Regions from separate parts of the Actinophytocola sp. NPDC049390 genome, predicted to be linked through region 2. Evidence: riboswitches for the same ligand, from Rfam matches in the RefSeq annotation. Region 2 holds a riboswitch; the other holds the start of a gene.
What was found. A riboswitch is a leader RNA that binds a small molecule or an ion and turns the genes downstream of it on or off. The one in region 2 is predicted to bind S-adenosylmethionine.
Positions count from the first base shown of each region.

Region 1 (4,431 bases), on a different contig from region 2:
AGGACGAGGGCATCAAGGTCGGTTCCCACGACGCCCTCTCCCCATCCCCCTCCGCCGCGATCAACGACGACGGCAAGATCGTCCTCCAGCGCGGCCGCCAGCTGCACCTGACCATCGACGGTGAGAAGCGGGACCTGTGGGTTCGCTCCACCACGGTCGGCGAGGCGCTGCAGCAGCTGAACCTCTCGGTCGAGGGCGCGAAGCTCTCCCACGACAAGAACGACGAGATCCCCCTCAACGGGATGGCTCTCGAGATCAAGACCCTCAAGAACATCACGCTCTTCGACGGCGGCAACGCCCCGAAGGCGATGCAGACCACCGCGGTCACCGCCAGTGAGCTGCTGGCCGACCTCAAGCTGTCCCTCGGCCCGGACGACACCATCTCCCCGGCCCAGGACCTGAAGATCACCGACGGCGCCGAGGTCCGCATCACGCGCAACGGCGTCACGGTCGTCAACAAGACCGAGAAGATCGAGCCGCCGGTCGAGGAGGTCGAGGACCCCAACGCCCTCGAGGGCACCGAGACCGTCGTCGAACCGGGTGTCGCCGGCGAGCGCATCGCGACCTACCGGATCACGGTCAAGAACGGCAAGGAAATCGCTCGCGAGGAGATCGGCTCGAAGGTCACCAAGAAGCCGGAGCCGAAGATCGTCAAGGTCGGCACCAAGCAGCCCCCGCAGCCCGTCATCTCCGACGCCGCGGTGTGGGACCAGCTGGCCTTCTGCGAGTCGACCGGCAACTGGTCGATCAACACCGGCAACGGCTTCTACGGTGGTCTCCAGTTCGACAAGCAGACGTGGGACGCCTACGGCGGCACGCAGTACGCGTCCTACCCGCACGAGGCCAGCCGCGAGGAGCAGATCGCGATCGCGACGAAGCTCCGCGACGACCGTGGCGGCTACGGCGCGTGGCCGCACTGCTCGGAAAAGCTCGGTCTGCCGCGGTAGAACCCGGTTCCCCAGCTGTGGGCCGGCTCCTGTTCGGGGAGCCGGCCCACAGTCGTGTTCGGGGTGGCCTCCGGCCCCCGGAACCCAGCGTAACGGCGGGGACCGACAGGAACGGCCGACAGCGGCGGAGCCTGTGGACAACGTGCCGGCCTGTGGACAACCGCCGCTTCACTCGGCAGGAATGTCGGTCCCCCGTGGAAGACTGGACACCGGGGGCCGGAGGCCGCCCCCACCTGGCTACGCTCGCCGGGTGACCGAGGCCGACGTGAGCGCGCTCCTCGGCCCCGCCGACATCCGGCGGCTGGCCGCGGAACTGGACGTCCGCCCCACGAAGAAGCTCGGCCAGAACTTCGTCCACGACCCCAACACGGTCCGCCGCATCGTCGCCGCAGCCGGGGTCGGGCCCGACGACACCGTCCTCGAGGTCGGCCCCGGCCTCGGGTCGCTCACCCTCGCGCTCCTGCCCGCCGTGCGCCGCGTGGTGGCCGTCGAGATCGACCCCGTCCTCGCCGAACGCCTCCCGCGAACCGTCGGCGAACGCGCACCGGACATCGCGGACCGGCTCACGGTCGTCAACGCCGACGCGCTCCGGACCACCGCCGCCGACCTCCACGGCCCGACGGCCCTCGTCGCGAACCTGCCCTACAACGTCTCGGTGCCGGTCGTCCTGCACCTGCTGGCCGAGCTGCCGACCATGACCCGCGCGCTCGTCATGGTCCAGGCCGAGGTCGCCGACCGCATGGCGGCGGGCCCCGGCTCCAAGGTCTACGGCGTGCCGAGCGTCAAGATCGCCTGGTACGCCGAGGCGCGCCGGGTCGCGACCGTGCCGCGCAGCGTCTTCTGGCCGGTGCCCAACGTCGACTCCGCGCTCGTCCTCCTCACCCGCCGCGAGCAGCCCGCGGGTGACCGGCAAGCCGTGTTCGGCGTCGTCGACGCCGCGTTCGCGCAGCGCCGCAAGACGCTGCGGGCGGCGCTCGCCACGTGGGCCGGGTCGGCCGACCGCGCGGCGCGGATCCTGGCCGAGGCCGGGATCGAGCCGACATCGCGCGGCGAAACACTGTCGGTGGACGACTATTCCGCCATCGCCGAGTCCGCACGTAAGGTCCGGCCGTAAGGGATGTGATCTGCCGGATATACGGACTCAAATCCAGGTCCGGCGGTTGCAATCCGGTGGGCATGTCAGGTGTACTACTTAGCGGTATTCCATCCCGAGCGGCCGAGAGACCTGGCTCTGTGACGCCGCAGCAACCACCCGTCGCGGGCAGGTGCTACCGCCAGGAGCGATGGAGGAGTGAGAACGGTGCAGATCCTCACCACCAGGCGAGTCATCGACCAGTGTCGTCGCACGGTCACAGGCTGTCGTCGCATGCGCTCAACCCGCTGAAGCTGATTCGAGCCATCCGACTTCGCTGAGCCCCACCGCCGGGGCCACTCACCTACACGCGCGAGCTGGGGTTCGCGCGCGCCTGGACTGGAGCACATCGTGATCACCGTCGAGAACCTGACCAAGTCGTTCCGAAGTACAACCGGCGCCGTCGTCGCGCTGGATGACATCAACCTGGACGTGCGTGCCGGCGTCATCGCCGGCGTCGTCGGACCGTCGGGGTCCGGCAAGTCCACCCTCGCCCGCGTGCTCGCGCTCCGCGAGCGCCCCGACAGCGGCGTGTTCCGCCTCGACGGGCTGAACACCGCGGCACTCGACCAGCGCAGCTTCCGCGCCGCGCGCGCCCGCATCGGTCTCGTCCCAGCCGGTGACTCGCTCCTCCCGCAGCGCACCGCGGCCGGCAACATCGCGCTGCCGCTCGAGCAGGTCGGCATGGAGGGCCCGCGCCGCCGTGAGCGGGTCGGCAAGCTGCTCGACCTGATCGGCCTCACCGACAAGGCCGCCACCTACCCCGACCAGCTCACCGCCGGTCAGCGGCAGCGGATCGCGATCGCGCGTGCCCTCGTCGGCGAGCCGACCGTCGTGCTGGCCGACGACCCGACGAGCGGGCTCGACGCCACCGGCGCCGCCGGTGTGCTGGCCGTGCTGGACCGCGCCCGCGGCGAGCTGGGCACGACCGTGCTCGTCACCACCTCGGACGCGACGGTGGTCCGCAAGATCGCCGACGACGTCGCCGTGCTCGAGGACGGCCGCGTCATCGAACAGGGCAGGCTGCTCGAGCTCGTGGCGAACCAGGACAGCCAGGTGGCGCGGTCGGTGCTGCCCGCGATCGAGACGACCGCGCCCGGCGACGCCGACGTGGTGCTGGTGGGCTTCGCGTCGATCGGCGCGCTGCTGCCGGAGGCCGGGAGCCGGTTCGGCATCGACATCGCGGTGGCCGGTGGTGGCGTGACCAAGATCGGCGAGACGCCGGTCGCGCGGTTCCGGCTCGGCATCACCGGTGACCGGGTGGACGCGGCGCTCGGCTGGCTGACCGAGCGGGGCGCGTACGTCCAGCGGGCCCTCACCGGACCGCGCGCGGTCGCCGCCGCGTCGGCCGCGTAACGGCCGGTCGGGGCGGGCCGTACGCTTGATTGCGTGCTTGCGGTTGTGCCCCGCCCCGTGACCGTCCGGGTCCCGTCGAAGGTGAACCTGCACCTCGCGGTAGGCGACCTGCGCAGGGACGGTTTCCACGAACTGACGACCGTCTTCCAGTCGCTGTCGCTCACCGACGAGGTGACGGTCGCCGTCGCCGACGAACCCGGTGTCGAGGTCCAGGGTGAGGGCGCGGCCGCGGTCCCGACCAACGGCGCGAACCTCGCGTGGCGTGCCGTGGAGGAGCTGGCGCGGTACGTCGGCCGGGACGTCGGCGAGCTGAAGGTCCGCGTGATGATCCGCAAGGGCATCCCGGTGTCCGGCGGCATGGCGGGCGGCAGCGCCGACGCGGCGGCCACCCTCGTGGGCCTCGCGAACCTGTGGAAACTGGAGATCGGCCGCGACGAGCTGGCCGGGATCGCGGCCAACCTCGGCAGCGACGTGCCGTTCATGCTGCACGGCGGCACCGCGCTGGGCACCGGCCGCGGCGAGTCGATCGTGCCGGTGCTGACGCGGCACACCTTCCACTGGGTGCTCGCGTTCGCGCGCGGCGGACTGGCGACGCCGAAGGTGTACGGGGAACTGGACCGGTTGCGGGCCGAGGGGGAGCCGCCGCGCATCGGTGAGGTCGAGCCGGTGCTGGAGGCGCTCGCGTCCGGTGATCCGCGGCAGCTGGCCCTGCTGCTCGGGAACGACCTGCAGGCGGCGGCGGTGTCGTTGCGGCCGGGGTTGCGGCGGACGTTACGGGCGGGCGTGGCGGCGGGCGCGTTGGCGGGCACGGTGTCGGGGTCCGGGCCGACGTGCGCGTTCCTGTGCGCGGACGCCGACGACGCGTTGCGGGTGGCGGCGGAGCTGTCGGGCGCGGGGGTCTGCCGGACAGTTCGAGTGGTCCACGGCCCGGTCCCGGGAGCGAGAGTGATCGGCGGCGACGACGAACCCCGCTCCGCGCCGCCTCAGGTGCACGCG
Region 1 is NZ_JBITMQ010000011.1:83,564-87,994, forward strand. It holds gene ACIBVP_RS28325 (transglycosylase family protein) at 1-947, shown strand, start outside; gene rsmA (16S rRNA (adenine(1518)-N(6)/adenine(1519)-N(6))-dimethyltransferase RsmA) at 1,213-2,061, shown strand; SAM riboswitch class I at 2,148-2,237, shown strand; gene ACIBVP_RS28335 (methionine ABC transporter ATP-binding protein) at 2,431-3,435, shown strand; gene ACIBVP_RS28340 (4-(cytidine 5'-diphospho)-2-C-methyl-D-erythritol kinase) at 3,469-4,431, shown strand, end outside.
Region 1: it holds a riboswitch for S-adenosylmethionine, as region 2 does, so the genes downstream of both, ACIBVP_RS28335 (methionine ABC transporter ATP-binding protein) here and thrC (threonine synthase) in region 2, are expected to answer to the same signal.

Region 2 (4,431 bases):
CCGCATCGACCTGGCTGTCGAGGTCCCGAAGCCGGACGCCGAGTGCCGGGAACGCCTGCTCCGCCTGTACGCGCGGGCGACGACGCTGAACCTGCCCCGCGCGGACGAGGTCGTCGCGGCGACCGAGGGCGTGACGGCGAGCTTCATCAAGGAACTGGTCCGCCGAGCGGTCCTCGAGCAGGTCGAGGCGGGCAGCGAGGAGATGACGGAGGCGACGCTGAGCACGGCGCTGGCGGGGCTGATGGACGAGCGGCAGGCGCTGACCAGGAGCATCCTGGGAGGCCACTGAGGGCCCCTGGTAGTCTCACGGGGTCGTGCCCGTGTGGCATTCCGCCCAGGAGGAAGCCCGCCGTCACAGGTGGGGTCACCGCAGATGCGGCCACGACTTCCGTGATCGACATCGAGGAGCAGTCCCCTATGGCCAACATCAAGTCCCAGATCAAGCGGATCAAGACGAACGAGAAGGCGCGTCAGCGCAACAAGTCCGTCAAGTCCTCGGTGAAGACCGCGATCCGCAAGTTCCGCGAGGCCGCCGACGCCGGTGACAAGGCGAAGGCCGCGGAGCTCCTGCAGGATGCCAGCCGCAAGCTCGACAAGGCGGCCAGCAAGGGCGTGATCCACACCAACCAGGCGGCGAACAAGAAGTCCGCCATGGCGAAGCGCGCGAACGCGCTCTGACCCAGAGCACGAAGGGCGCGTCGGCACCGGCCGGCGCGCCCTTTTTCGTGCACCGAGTCGTCGGCGCTTGACCTGCACAAACGCCCGGTTCAGGCCCGGCGGCGGGCCTCCGCCAGCCTCAGCACGGCCCGCTCCAGGGCGTAGCCCGCGTCGACCGCGACACCCTTCACGTCCGCGTTGACGTCCGCCACCACCTGCATGGCCATGACCAGGCCGGCCGGGTGCCAGCCACGTGACTGGGCCAGCGCCTTGCGCACCTTCCAGGCGGGCATTCCCAGCTCGCTCGACAGCCGGAACGGGTCCGCACGTCCCGCGCCCGCCACCTTGGCCACCGTGCGCACCGCGTCCGCCAGCGCGTCGGCCACGAGCACGTGCGGCACGCCCAGCTGCATCGCCCAGCGCAGCATCTCCAGCGCGCCGGTCACGTCGCCGGTGACGGCCTTCTCCGCGACCGCGAACCCCGTCACGTCCGCGCGGCCACGGTGGTAGCGGCGGATCGCCTCGACGGTGACCTGCCCGTTCGTGTCCGCGACCAGCTGTGCGGCCGCCGCCGCCAGCTCCCGGAGATCGGACCCGACGGACTCGATCAGCTCGCGGACCGCATCCATGTCCGTCTTGCCTCCGGCACGACGGACCTCGTTGCGGACGAACGCCTCCCGGTCACCCGGCTTGGTGATCTTCGGACACTCGACGACCTGGGCGTTCGCCGACTTCAGCGCGGCGATCAGGTCCTTGCCCGGTTTCCGCCCGCCGCCGTTGTGCAGCACCACGAGCTGCACCCCGTCCGCGGGCTCCTTCACGTAGGCGGCGATCGAGGCGGCGATGTCCTTGCCCGCCTCCTGCGCCCCCTCCAGCACGATCACCCGGCGTTCGGCGAACAGCGACGGGCTGACGAGCTCGGCGAGTTCCGGCCCCGTCAGGTCGGTCACCTTCACACGGGTCGTCTCGGCCGTCGGGTCGGCGAGCCGCGCTGCCTCGGCCGCCGCGTGGACAGCCCGTTCGACCAGCAGTTCCTCGTCGCCGAGCACGAGCTGCAGGGCGGACGGGGTCACGGCGGGCGCCTTCACACCGCCATCCTCGCATCACCCGCCGCTGCCGGGTCGGCGGGCACGCCACGACGTCGAGAACGGATGAAACCGCTCTCGAATGATGGACCTCACATTGGCCGAGTCACGGTGTCGTGCCGTAACGTGTCCGGAAGACAACTTCATACCGCTCATCCAGAGGGGCAGAGGGAACGGCCCGAAGAAGCCCCGGCAACCGGCGTCAGCCACATCGATTCGCATCCGCGAGGACGGCGACGACCACGGTGCCAATTCCGACCCGCACGCGGGACAGATGAGGAGAGACCTCGCGATGACGATCACCGCCGACGCCGGCACCACCACGCTCGACCTCGGGCCCGCCCGTGCCCTGACCTGCCGCGAGTGCGGCAACCAGATCCCGCTCGCCGCGGAGTTCGCGTGTGCCGAGTGTTTCGGCCCGCTGGAGGTCTCCTACGAGTTCGGTGACGTCACCCGAGCGGAGATCGAGGCGGGCCCCAAGTCCATCTGGCGCTACCGCGGGCTCCTGCCCGTTCCGTCCGATGTGGACACACACCCCAACACCGAGCCCGGCCTCACCCGGCTCGTCAAGGCCGACCGACTCGCTGCCGCACTCGGTGTGAAGTCGTTGTGGGTCAAGGACGACACCGGCAACCCGACCCACTCCTTCAAGGACCGCGTCGTCGGCGTCGCACTCGCCGCCGCGCGACAGCTCGGTTTCCGGGTGCTCGCGTGCCCGTCGACCGGCAACCTCGCGAACGCGGTCGCCGCGGCCGCCGCCCGCGCGGGATGGGAGTCGGTCGTGCTGATCCCGTCCTCCCTCGAACGGGCGAAGGTGCTGACGACGGCGGTGTACGACGGCGCACTGATCGCCGTCGACGGCAACTACGACGACGTGAACCGTCTCGCCACCGAACTCGCCGCCGAGCACGAGGACTGGGCGTTCGTGAACGTCAATGTCCGGCCGTACTACGCGGAGGGCTCGAAGACCCTCGGCTACGAGGTCGCCGAGCAGCTCGGTTGGCGCCTCCCCGACCAGGTGGTCGTGCCGGTCGCGTCGGGTTCGCAGCTCACCAAGGTGGACAAGGGTTTCCGCGAGCTGGCGGGCCTCGGCCTCGTCGACGACAAGTCCTACCGCGTGTTCGGCGCGCAGGCCACGGGCTGCTCACCGGTCGCCGCCGCGTACAAGGCGGGCCACGACGTGGTGAGGCCGGTGAAGCCGGACACCATCGCCCGTTCCCTCGCGATCGGCGCCCCGGCCGACGGCCCGTACGTCCTCGACGTCGTCCGCCGCACGGGCGGCGCGGTCGAGAACGTGTCCGACGAGGAGGTCGTCGCGGGCATCCGACTGCTGGCCAGGACCGAGGGCATCTTCGCCGAGACCGCCGGTGGCGTCACCGTGGCCACGGCCAAGAAGCTCATCGAGACCGGCCAGCTCGACCCCGACGCCGAGACCGTCCTCCTCATCACCGGTGACGGCCTCAAGACCCTCGACGCTGTACAGGACCAGGTAGGCCCGCGTGCGACGGTGCCGCCGTCCGCGGACGCCGTCCGCCAGGCACTGGCCGACTGAGCCCCACCCTCGACACCCTGCTTCGACGGGCTCCGGCCAGACGCGTGGTCAGAGCCCGTCGAGCAGGTTCCGCAGAAACCCAGGCGCGCCAACGCCGAGCACCAACCCGAGCGCAACGCCCACCGTCGCGTCGACGACGTCGGCACCTGGCTCGTGCACCGCGTGCACCGTGTCCCCACGATCCGATGTGGACAGTCGCGACACCGGTTGGCCGTTGCGCTCCAACCGCGCCCGCCACCGCCTTGTGTGACGCAGCAGGTACTCCCGGCCCGCCACGGTGGCACGGACGTTGAACGTCGCCCGGCGCATCGCACGCCGCCCGCAGTCCAGCGGCACCGGCTGCCCGTCGACCGTCAACGTCACCGCGTGCCGGTCGTTGGGCACGATCCGCGGCGGCCGGGCAAGCCACACGAGCCGTCGTTTCACCGCGTCGGGCAGTTGCAACTGTGCGCTCAACCTCACCACCGCCGGCCACGGCCCGTGCACCGTGACGACGCGCGGATCCCACGCACCCGTCACCGTGAACACGCCGAACCGAGGATCCTGGATCCGGACCACCACCGGTTCAGTGGGCAGGTCCGCACCGAGGATGGCTTTCCGCAGCTTGTCGAACACCCGGCAACGCTAGCCGACCCGCCCCGGCACGCCGTCGCCCATGGCACGGCACGTCCTAGGGAGGTTTCGCGGCCCGCCCAGGCGGCGCCCGCGACGCACCACGGGTGACCGCCTTCGGCCCGGCCTCCGTCGCCACGATCGCGGTGTCCCCGCCCTTGTCGGTCCGCAACACCAGAGCCCCAGTCCGCGCCAGCAGCCGCAGCGTGAACGGGCTGGGATGCCCGTAACGGTTCCCCGCCCCGACACTCACCAGCGCGATCCTCGCCCGTGCCGCCGAGAACAGCTCCGGCGAGGTGTACCGCGAGCCGTGGTGCGGCACCTTGATCACGTCCGCGGACAGGTCCACCCGCGCGTCCAGCAACCGCGCCTGCGCGGACAGCTCCACGTCCCCACTCAGCAACACCCGCCCGGCAGGCGTGGTCGCCCGCAGCACCAACGACGCGTTGTTGATCTCCGTACCGTCCGACTCCGCCCGTGGCATCACCTCCTCCTCATCGGGCGCCAACACCTCGATCACCAGCT
Region 2 is NZ_JBITMQ010000003.1:55,364-59,794, reverse strand. It holds gene ACIBVP_RS11230 (AAA family ATPase) at 1-289, shown strand, start outside; gene rpsT (30S ribosomal protein S20) at 418-678, shown strand; gene holA (DNA polymerase III subunit delta) at 768-1,745, opposite strand; SAM riboswitch class I at 1,892-2,023, shown strand; gene thrC (threonine synthase) at 2,035-3,294, shown strand; gene ACIBVP_RS11210 (hypothetical protein) at 3,343-3,909, opposite strand; gene ACIBVP_RS11205 (DNA internalization-related competence protein ComEC/Rec2) at 3,965-4,431, opposite strand, start outside.